One region of the Variovorax sp. J22R115 genome, then DNA from elsewhere that is predicted to be linked to it. Evidence: riboswitches for the same ligand, from Rfam matches in the RefSeq annotation. Region 1 holds a riboswitch; the other holds the start of a gene.
What was found. A riboswitch is a leader RNA that binds a small molecule or an ion and turns the genes downstream of it on or off. The one in region 1 is predicted to bind glycine.

Region 1 (4,914 bases):
CGGCTGAAATACGAGCCCCAGAGATTGGTCAGCGCCATGGGGATGACCGGCGCGTCGATTCCTTCGGCACGCGCGGACTCCAGGATCTTCATCACGCCGCCCTTGAACGGTTGCAGGCTGCCGTCGCGCGTGATCGCGCCCTCCGGGAAGATCGCGAGCAGGTCGCCCTCGCGCAGCACCTGCACAGCCTGCGCGAATGCTTCTTCGTAGGCCGCCGGATCCTCTTTCTGCGGTGCGATGGGGATCGCCTTGGCCAGCCTGAACAGCCATCCGAGCACCGGCACGCGGAAGATGCGGTGGTCCATGATGAAGCGGATCGGACGCGGGCTCGCGGCCATCAGCAGCACCGCATCGATGAAGCTCACGTGGTTGCAGACCAGTACCGCGGCACCTTCGGTTGGAATGTGCTCGTCACCCTTCACGTCGAAGCGATAGACGAAGCGGGAGAGCATCCAGGCCACGAAGCGCAGCAGGTACTCCGGCACCAGCATGAAGATATAGAAGGCCACGACCGCGTTGGCGATACCCGTGAACAGGAATATCTGCGGGATCGTGAAGCCGGCCTTGAGCAAGGCGCCCGCGATGATCGAGCTGCCGATCATGAACAGCGCATTGAGGATGTTGTTGGCCGCAATGATCCGCGCCCGGTGCGTGGGCTGGCTGCGCAGTTGGATCAGTGCGTACATCGGCACGCTGTAGAGGCCCGCGAAAAGCGACAGCAAGCCCAGGTCGGCCATCACGCGCCAATGGGCCGGCTCGCGCACAAAGCTGCCCAGACCCATGTCGCCCGGCGCTGGAAGCGCACGCGATGCAAAGTACAGGTCGATGGCGAACACGCTCATGCCGATGGCGCCGAGCGGCACCAGGCCGATTTCGACCTGACGGCGGCTGAGCGTCTCGCACAGCAGCGAGCCGATGCCGATACCGACCGAGAAGACCACGAGCAGGAGCGAGGCGACTTGTTCGTTGCCGTGCAGCACTTCCTTTGCGAAGCTCGGGAACTGGCTCAGGAATACCGCGCCGAAGAACCACATCCAGGAGATGCCCAGCAGCGATCGGAACACGACGAGGTTGCCGTGGGCCAGCCTGAGGTTGCGCCAGGTCTCGCTGATCGGGTTCCAGTTGATCGTGAGGCCCGGATCGGTGGCCGGTGCAGACGGAATCGCCTGTGCCACGCCTCGCCCGACCAGGGCCAGCAGCACGCAGGCGAAAGCCACCGTCGCATGACCGACCTCCGGCAGCGCCACCAGCAGGCCGCCGGCGACCTGCCCGAGCAGGATGGCGACGAAGGTCCCCATCTCGACCATGCCGTTGCCGCCCGTGAGTTCGCGGGAATCCAGCACCTGCGGGAGGTATGCGAACTTGACCGGGCCGAACAAGGTCGAGTGCAGCCCCATCAGGAAGACGCAGCCCAGCAGCACCGCGGCATCCCCCCGGAAGAATCCCCACGCGGCCACCAGCATGATGGCGATCTCGAGGTTCTTGACGAAGCGGATCATCTTCGTCTTGTCGTACTTGTCCGTGAGCTGCCCCGCCGTGGCGGAAAACAGCAGGAAGGGCAGGATGAACAACGCGCCGATCGCCAGCCCCGCCATGGCGGGTGGCATCCAGCTGATCTGCAGCTGGTACGTGACCATCACCGTAAAGGCGAACTTGAAGAGGTTGTCGTTGGCCGCGCCTGCGAACTGCGTCCAGAAGAAGGGTGCAAAGCGCCGCTGGCCCAGGAGGGCAAACTGGTTGGCGTGCCCGTGCGAATCGGGCAGGCTGGGGGGAGACGCGTCGGCGGATGTTGTCATTCGTAAAGCCTTGCTGGCAGGATCCCTCACGCCGTCACGGTGGCGGCGCCCGGATTGTGCCGCAGGGCTTGCCGTTCGATGGCCTGCAAGGCATGCAGAACCGGCAGCGCCGCCAGCGCCGCGGTCAGGTGCTTGAGGCTGTGCCCCGACACGAACTGATGCGTCGCTTCGAAGATCGCATGGTCCGCCAGCTCGAACATCTTGGCGAGCAGGTAGAAGAAGATCACCCAGCCGAGCTTGAGGCCGATCGCGCCGTTCAACGGCTTGGTCAGCGCCAGCGCCGCAACCAGCGCCATGCCGCCGAACTGAACCAGCGCCCAGGGCAGCGCGTTCCCGGTGGTGTGGCAGATGGCCGCCGCCAGCAGCCCGCCTGCCAGCGTGAACCAGGCGGCGGGCCAGCCGGCGCGCGCACTCACCCGCTCGCACACTGCGAAGCCCACCAGCCCGGCGAAGGCCACGGCCATGCCGGCGCGGTCGGCCGCCAGGCGCATGCTGTCGGGCTCCAGGTGATAGAAGGCCGATCCCACGGCCGTGAGGATCAGGCCCGCGAAGAACATCCACGCGCAATCCAGCGAATTGACGGGCGGCTGGAATGCGGCCTGGGGCAGCGGCGCCGCATCCTGGGCTTGTTCGTGCGCGCGATCGAGCCAATGCAGCCAGCGCAGGCCCCAGATGCCGATCGCGGCAAAAGGCAGATTACTCAGCACGTCCATGGCGTTCGGCAGGCCGCGCCAGGCGTGGCCATCGGCAAAGGGCGCCGCACCGAGCCCGGACGAGGGAACCGCCGGCCCCACGACCGCTGCCAGCACGAGCAGGGCGAACAACGACAGCAGGCAGCGTTCGCGGTGGGAGAGGGACGACAGGGACATGGCGGGCTCCGGTGGTTGGCTTGGGGTGGAATCTAGGTTGTCAACCCACCGTTCGGCATCGAAAATCGATACGGCGTACTTTTCCACCACTCCCGGTATCAGCCGGCAATACCCGCCCCCCCTCATGAGCACCACCGTCGACCTGGTCCAGGCCCTCAAGAACGAACTCAAGAACGCCCATATGACCTACGCGGATCTCGCCAAGTCGCTGGACATGGCCGAATCCAGCGTCAAGCGAATGCTTGCCAAGGGCGACATGCCGCTCACCCGGGTCGATGCCATCTGCCGGGCCCTCAAGATCGATTTCGCCGAACTCGCACGGCGCGTGGCCGACGCGCAGCCGCTGCTCAAGGAACTGACGCTGGAGCAGGAAAAGGCGGTGGTCAAGGACAAGAAGCTCCTGCTGCTGGCCATCTGCGTGCTGAGCCAATGGACGCTGGAGCAGATCGTCGGCGCCTACCGGATCACCGAAGCCGAATGCATCGGCTACCTGGCGCAGCTCGACCGCATCGGCATCATCGAACTGCGCCCGCTGAACCGCTACCGGCTGAAGCTGGCGAAGACCTTCCGCTGGCGGCCCCACGGCCCGGTCATGGATTTCTTTCGCGAGAACGTCGTGCTCGACTACTACCGCGGCGGCTTCGACGGCCCCGCCGAGGGGCTTCTGCTGGTGCACGGATCGATCAGCAAGTCGCTCGCGCCCGCCTTCCTGGACCGTCTTCAGCGCGTCGCGCAGGACTTCGCACAGCAGCACCAGACCGACCAGAAGCTTTCGCCCAAGGAGCGCGAGGGCTACACCCTGCTGCTGGGCATGCGCAACTGGGAGTTCGAGCTCTTCACGCGCCTGCGCCGAGCCTGAAACACACAGAAACCGGTTTCCTCTATAAAATCTTGGGCTGCAGAAAAGTGGACGCACTGCCGTCCCACCGATGGCGCAAACTCCCATGAACGCTCAGGTGAACCGCATTCGCGGTTCGGTCACTGCTTCCGATTGAAACATCGCCGACTGGAGAGACGCCACGCCATGTGGCGCACCGAAGGAGCAAGTCCGCTGCAGGTCGCACCGGATGAATCTCTCAGGTAACAGAGACAGGGGGAGCGGCAGTTTGAACCTCGGGTCACGGCCGCTCCGCACAGTGAGCACCAACACCCGCCGTTCATGTCATCCCACAAGGATCTGGACATGCGCGTGGTTGTGCTCGGCGCCGGCTTGCTCGGCGTCACATCGGCCTATTACCTTCAACAGCTCGGTCACGAAGTGACCGTGGTCGACCGGCATGCGACGCCCGCGGCCAAGGCCCGTGGCCGTGTGGCGCCGCAGGGCGGCGCACCGACGCCGCAGTGTTCCGGGGCCGATTCCACGGGCACGGGAAGCACACTGGGCAGATGGGCCAAGCTGCGCGCAGGCATGCGCCGGCACGTCTCCAGGCTGGTCGACAGGGCCATCGGCGCGCGCCCCCAGCGCGATCCCCGCGAACACCTCGTGCGTCTTGCCGCCTACAGCCGCAAGAGCGCTCGCGTGCTTCGGGAGGAGGGCGGCTTGCCCCAGGGCTCGCGTGTAGGCGGTCTGCTGAATGTCTTCACCTGCGCGGAAGCCTTCGGCGCCCGCCTGGCGCGCGCGCCGCACTGGTCCGAACTGGGCTGCGAGGAACAACTGTTCTCGGCCGACGACGCGATCCGCATGGAACCCGCGCTGCTGGCCATGCGTGCGAAGCTCGCCGGAGCCACCTATTCGGTCGAAGACCCGGCCCGTGATCCTGCGCAGTTCGCCGCAAGTCTCGTCTTCATGTGCCGCGCTGCGGGTGTGCGCTTCCTGACGAAGCACACCGTGGTTTCGCTGAAGGACCGCGACGGCCGCATCGACCGCGTCGAGTTGCTCGACCCCGCGGGCCAGCCCATGACGCTGCGCGCGCAAGCCTACGTGCTGGCGCTGGGCGCATCCAGCGTGCCGCATGCGGAATACCTCGGCGTCGACATGCCGCTGCGCTTCGTGCGCGAGTACATCGTCACGATACCGGTCAAGGATGCGTCCCGTGCCCCGCGCGTCGCGTTGCGCGACGTGCAAGGCAAGCTGCGCATCACCCGCATCGAAACCCCCGAAGGCGACCAATTGCGCGTCACCGCCACCGTACGCGCCGGCCTCGAGGAAGATCGCGAACCGGATTCGGATCGCTTCGATGCCATCCTGAGACGCGTGGAAAAGCTGCTCCCCGGTGCGGCGGACACGGCACGAGCTTCTCTCGCCACCG
Region 2 (4,914 bases), on a different contig from region 1:
TGCTTGTCGAGCTGGGCATAGCCTTGCAGTTGCTCGGCCGGCGCGAAGGGATGGATGTTCGCGAACTCGGGCCAGGTGATCGGGATCATCTCGCTCGTCGCGTTGAGCTTCATCGTGCAACTGCCCAGCGGAATCATGCTGCGGTCGAGCGCGAGGTCCTTGTCGCTCAGGCTGCGGATGTAGCGCAGCATCGCGGTTTCACTCTTGTGGGTGTTGAACACCGGGTGCGTAAGGAAATCGGTCGTGCGGCGCAGGTCCTCGGGAATGCGCGGCGTGATGCGGTGGGTCAGGTCCTCGAAGCGCGGCATCGGCTTGCCCGTCGGCACGAACAGCGCCCACAGCGTCTCGATGTCGGCGCGCGTCGTGGTCTCGTCGAGCGAAATGCCCAGGTGGTTCTGCACGCGCTGGCGCAGGTTGACGCTGGCGGCCTCGGCGCGTTCCAGGATCTTGGCTGTGTCGTCGCCGGTCTTGACGGTGATGGAGTCGAATGCGGTGGCGTTCACCAGCTCGCGGCCCATTTGCTCCAGGCCCTGCGCGAGCACCGCCGTCAGCCCGGCGACGCGCTGCGCGATGCGGCGAAGTCCCTGCGGCCCGTGATAGACCGCGTACATGCTCGCGACCACGGCCGGCAGCACCTGCGCCGTGCAGATGTTGGACGTGGCCTTCTCGCGGCGGATGTGCTGCTCGCGTGTCTGCAGTGCGAGGCGGTAGGCGGGCGCGCCATGCGTGTCCACGCTGACGCCGACGATGCGTCCGGGCAGCGAGCGCTTGTACTCGTCGCGGCACGCCAGGTAGGCCGCGTGCGGGCCCCCGTTGCACATCGGCATGCCGAAGCGCTGCGTGGTGCCGCAGACGATGTCCGCGTCCCATTCGCCTGGAGGCGCCAACAGCGTGAGTGCCAGCAGATCGGCCGCGACGCAGAACGCAGCGCCGAACTGGTGCGCGTGCCCTGCGAGCGGGCGCAGGTCGTGCACGTGCCCGGTCGTGGCCGGGTACTGCGCCAGCACGCCGAAGAACTCACTGCTCGCCATCAGGTGCGGCAAGGTTTCGGAGACGGTGCTGACCTTGACCTCGATGCCCAGCGGCGCGGCGCGCGTCTTGATCACCTCGATGGTCTGCGGGTGGCAGTCCCCCGACACCAGGAAGACGTTGCTCTTGCTCTTGACGCTGCGCTTGGCCAGCGTCATCGCCTCAGCGGCAGCCGTGGCCTCGTCGAGCATCGACGCATTGGCGATCGCCATGCCCGTCAAATCGCAGACCATGGTCTGGAAGTTGACCAATGCCTCCATGCGGCCCTGCGAGATCTCGGCCTGGTAGGGCGTGTAGGCCGTGTACCAGGCGGGGTTCTCGAGCACGTTGCGCAGGATCACGCCCGGCGTGTGCGTACCGTAGTAGCCCTGCCCGATGAAACTCCGGGCCACCTTGTTCTTGGCCGCGATGCCCTTGAGCTCGACGAGCGCGTCGGCCTCCGTCGTCGGCGCCGGGAGTCGCATCGGCCGGCTGCGGCGGATGGCCGGCGGCACGATGCCATCGATCAACTCGGCGCGCGTCGTCGAGCCGATGGCGGTCAGCATGCGCGCCTCGTCTTCCGCTTCGATGCCGATGTGGCGCGCGATGAATTCCTCGGCGTTTTCGAGTTCGCTGAGCGTGGGGAGGGTGGGCAGGACGGGCGTCGACATGGAGGTGGTGGTTGGCGGAAGTGGGGTCGGTCAGGGATCAGTTGTCGGCAGAAAATTTCTCGTACGCCGTCTCGTCCAGCAGCGCTTCGAGCTGGATCGCATCGCTGATGCGCACCTTGAAGAACCAGCCTGCATCCATCGGGGCGCTGTTGGCGAGCGAGGGATCGGCGCGCAGCGCCTCGTTGACTTCGGTGATCTCGCCCGAGACCGGCATGAACACGTCGGCCGCGGCCTTGACCGACTCGACCACGCCCGCCACATCGCCCTGGTTGAAAGTCTTGCCGACTTCCGGCAGGTCGACGAACACCACGTCGCCCAGTGCGTCTTGTGCATGCACCGTGATGCCGACGGTCACGAGCGTGGTGTCTGCGTCTTGCTGAACCCACTCGTGGTCCTTGGTGTACTTGATGGTCATGAAGGAAGCTCCTTGGATAAAAGAATGTCGGTGGGAATCAACCGCGGAAATAGTGCGCAGGGACAAAAGGCATGGTGCTCACTTCCATCGGCACGGGCTTGCCGCGCACGATGGCCTGGATGCGCGTGCCCGGCTCCGCGTAGGCCAGTGCCACGTAGCCCATCGCGACCGGCCGGTCGACCGTGGGGCCGAGCAAGCCGCTGGTCACATGACCGATGGCCAGGCCTTCGAACGACTCAAGGAGCGTGCCATCGCGCACCGGAACGCGCTCCAGTGCGACCAGGCCGACGCGCTTGCGCTTCAGCGTGTCGTGGTCGAGATGGCCCGCCGTGCCGCTGGCAGCCGTGAGTTGCGCCAGGATCCGGACCGCGCCGGGAAATCCGCCTTCGCGCTCGCCGCCGGTGCGCCGAACCTTCTGCATCGCCCAGCCGAGCGACGCCTCGACGGGCGTGGTGGTTTCATCGATGTCGTTGCCGTAGAGGCAGAGCCCGGCTTCGAGCCGCAGCGAATTGCGCGCGCCCAGGCCGATGGGCTTGACCTCGGGCTGAGCAAGGAGCAGGCGAGCCAGCGCCTCGGCGTCCTTGGCGGCGACCGAGATCTCGAAGCCGTCCTCGCCCGTGTAGCCGCTGCGCGCGACGAAGGCCGGCAGGCCGCCGATCTGAACGGCGCCGCCCGTCATGAAGACGAAGCGCTCCACGCCGGGCGACAGGCGCGCGAGCGTGGCCGCGGCTTGCGGCCCCTGAAGTGCCAGCAACGCATGGTCGGGCATCGGCAAGACCTGGCAGCGCTTGCCGATCTTCGCCGTGATGTGCGCGATGTCGGTCTGCTTGCAGGCGCCGTTCACGATCACGAAGAGCGAATCGTGGCCCTCGTTGAAGAACATCAGGTCGTCGAGGATGCCGCCCTCGTCGTTGAGCAGCAGGCCATAGCGCTGCTTGCCCGGCGCCAGGCCGATCACGTCGACCGGCATGAGGGTCTCGAAAGCTGCCGCGGCATCCGGGCCGACGAGGCGCAGCTGGCCCATGTGGGAAATGTCGAACAGGCCCGCGGCCTCGCGCGTGTGCTTGTGCTCGGCCATCAGGCCGGCGGGGTATTGCACCGGCATCGAATAGCCCGCGAAGGGAACCATGCGGGCGCCGAGCTCAACGTGCAGGGCGTGAAGCGGGGTCTTCAGAAGATCGTCGGTCGATGCGGAGGCCAAGGCACTCTCCAAAAGGGGCAGTCCAGATCCATGACCGGAGCCATGGGCCACCCCTGCTGTCCGCTTTACCTGAGAGATTCGCCCCACGATCGGGGTTTGCTCCTTCGGTGGACAGCCCCTCCGACGTGGTGATGGGCCGTCTCTCTCCAGCAAGGAAACGCCCGTGCAGGGCGCCTCGTCAGTCCTTTTGCCTGAGCGTTCGGGCCCTTGTTTCGAGGGGACCTGCGCCTTCGGCGGCACCGCTGTCGCGGGGCTCTCTCCTGACCCGGCGAGTGTAGTGGATCGGCGCCGGGTCGGTCTGCGATTTCAGTGCATCAGCATGACACCGTGGTGACCGGGCGCTACTTGAAGCCCCACAGCCGCGGCAGCCATGTGCTGAGCGCCGGCATGAAGGTGAGCACCAGCAGTACCGCGCCGTGCGCCCACAGGAAGGGCACCAGTTCGCGCACCAGTTGCGACATCGGCACGCGCGAGACGTTGCAGGTGACGAAGAGCAGCCCACCCACCGGCGGTGTGATCATGCCGAGCGTGAGGTTGTAGATCACGATCATCGCGAAGTGGATCGGATCGATGCCCAGCTTGACCGCCACCGGCGCAAGGATCGGCGCCAGCACCATCACGCCCGGCAGCGGCTCGATGAAGATGCCGAAGAGCAGCAGGAAGACGTTCACGATGATCAGGAACATCCACGGCGACAGGTTCATGCCCGCCAGCCACTCGGCCAGCGTCTGCGGCACGTTCTCGATGGTCAGGATCCATGCGAACGAAGCCGACAAGCCGATGATGATGAGCACGGATGCCGAGAGCAAGGCGGAACGCGAGAGGATGTCGGGCAGCGCTTTCCACTCGAGCGTGCGGTAGACGAACTTGCCGCACACCAACGCATAGAACACCGCCACCACCGATGCCTCGGTCGGCGTGAACCACCCGGCCCGCATCCCGCCGAGGATCACTACCGGCAGCAGGATCGCGGGGATCGCCTTCCACGTCGTCAGCAGCACTTCGTTCCAGGGCGGCATGCCGCCGTCGCCCTTGTAGTTGCGCTTCTTCGACACGTGGAAGTTGACCGCGCACATCGCCACCGCGATCAGCAGGCCTGGAATGAGGCCCGCCACGAACAGGCTGCCGACTGACACATTGTCGTCCTGCAGCGCGTAGATGATCATGATGATCGAGGGCGGGATGATGGGCCCGACAATGGCGGTCGAGGCAGTCAGCGCGGCGGCGTATGAGCGGTCGTAGCCGGCCTTGTCCATCATCTTGATGAGCATGGAGCCCGGCCCCGCCGCGTCGGCCAGCGCCGATCCCGAGATGCCCGAGAAGAAAGTCAGCGACACCACGTTGGTGTAGCCCAACCCGCCGCGCCGGTGGCCGACGAACTGGCCGGCGAAGCGCAGCAGCACCTCCGTCAGCGAACCGCCACTCATGAGCTCAGCGGCAAGGATGAAGAAGGGCACCGCCATCAGCGGAAAGCTGTCGATGCCGGTGAAGGTTTCCTTCAGCAGCACCATCAGCGGGTAGGACTCGGCGAGGATCAGCGTCGCGGCCGTGGCGAGGCCCAGTGCGAAAGCGACCGGCACGCCGATCGCGAGGAACACGCACACCGAGAGGATGAGGAC

Region 2: linked by a shared signal. The riboswitch ahead of gcvT (glycine cleavage system aminomethyltransferase GcvT) and the one ahead of QTI04_RS20200 (FAD-dependent oxidoreductase) in region 1 are both predicted to bind glycine.

Annotation. Positions count from the first base shown of each region.
Region 1 covers NZ_JASZYM010000011.1:121,997-126,910, forward strand. The annotation lists gene QTI04_RS20185 (MFS transporter) at 1-1,796, opposite strand, end outside; gene QTI04_RS20190 (hypothetical protein) at 1,823-2,665, opposite strand; gene QTI04_RS20195 (helix-turn-helix transcriptional regulator) at 2,790-3,524, shown strand; glycine riboswitch at 3,555-3,639, shown strand; glycine riboswitch at 3,662-3,768, shown strand; gene QTI04_RS20200 (FAD-dependent oxidoreductase) at 3,849-4,914, shown strand, end outside.
Region 2 covers NZ_JASZYM010000002.1:388,613-393,526, reverse strand. The annotation lists gene gcvP (aminomethyl-transferring glycine dehydrogenase) at 1-1,679, opposite strand, end outside; gene gcvH (glycine cleavage system protein GcvH) at 1,717-2,094, opposite strand; gene gcvT (glycine cleavage system aminomethyltransferase GcvT) at 2,132-3,295, opposite strand; glycine riboswitch at 3,342-3,455, opposite strand; glycine riboswitch at 3,469-3,568, opposite strand; gene QTI04_RS04840 (TRAP transporter large permease) at 3,637-4,914, opposite strand, start outside.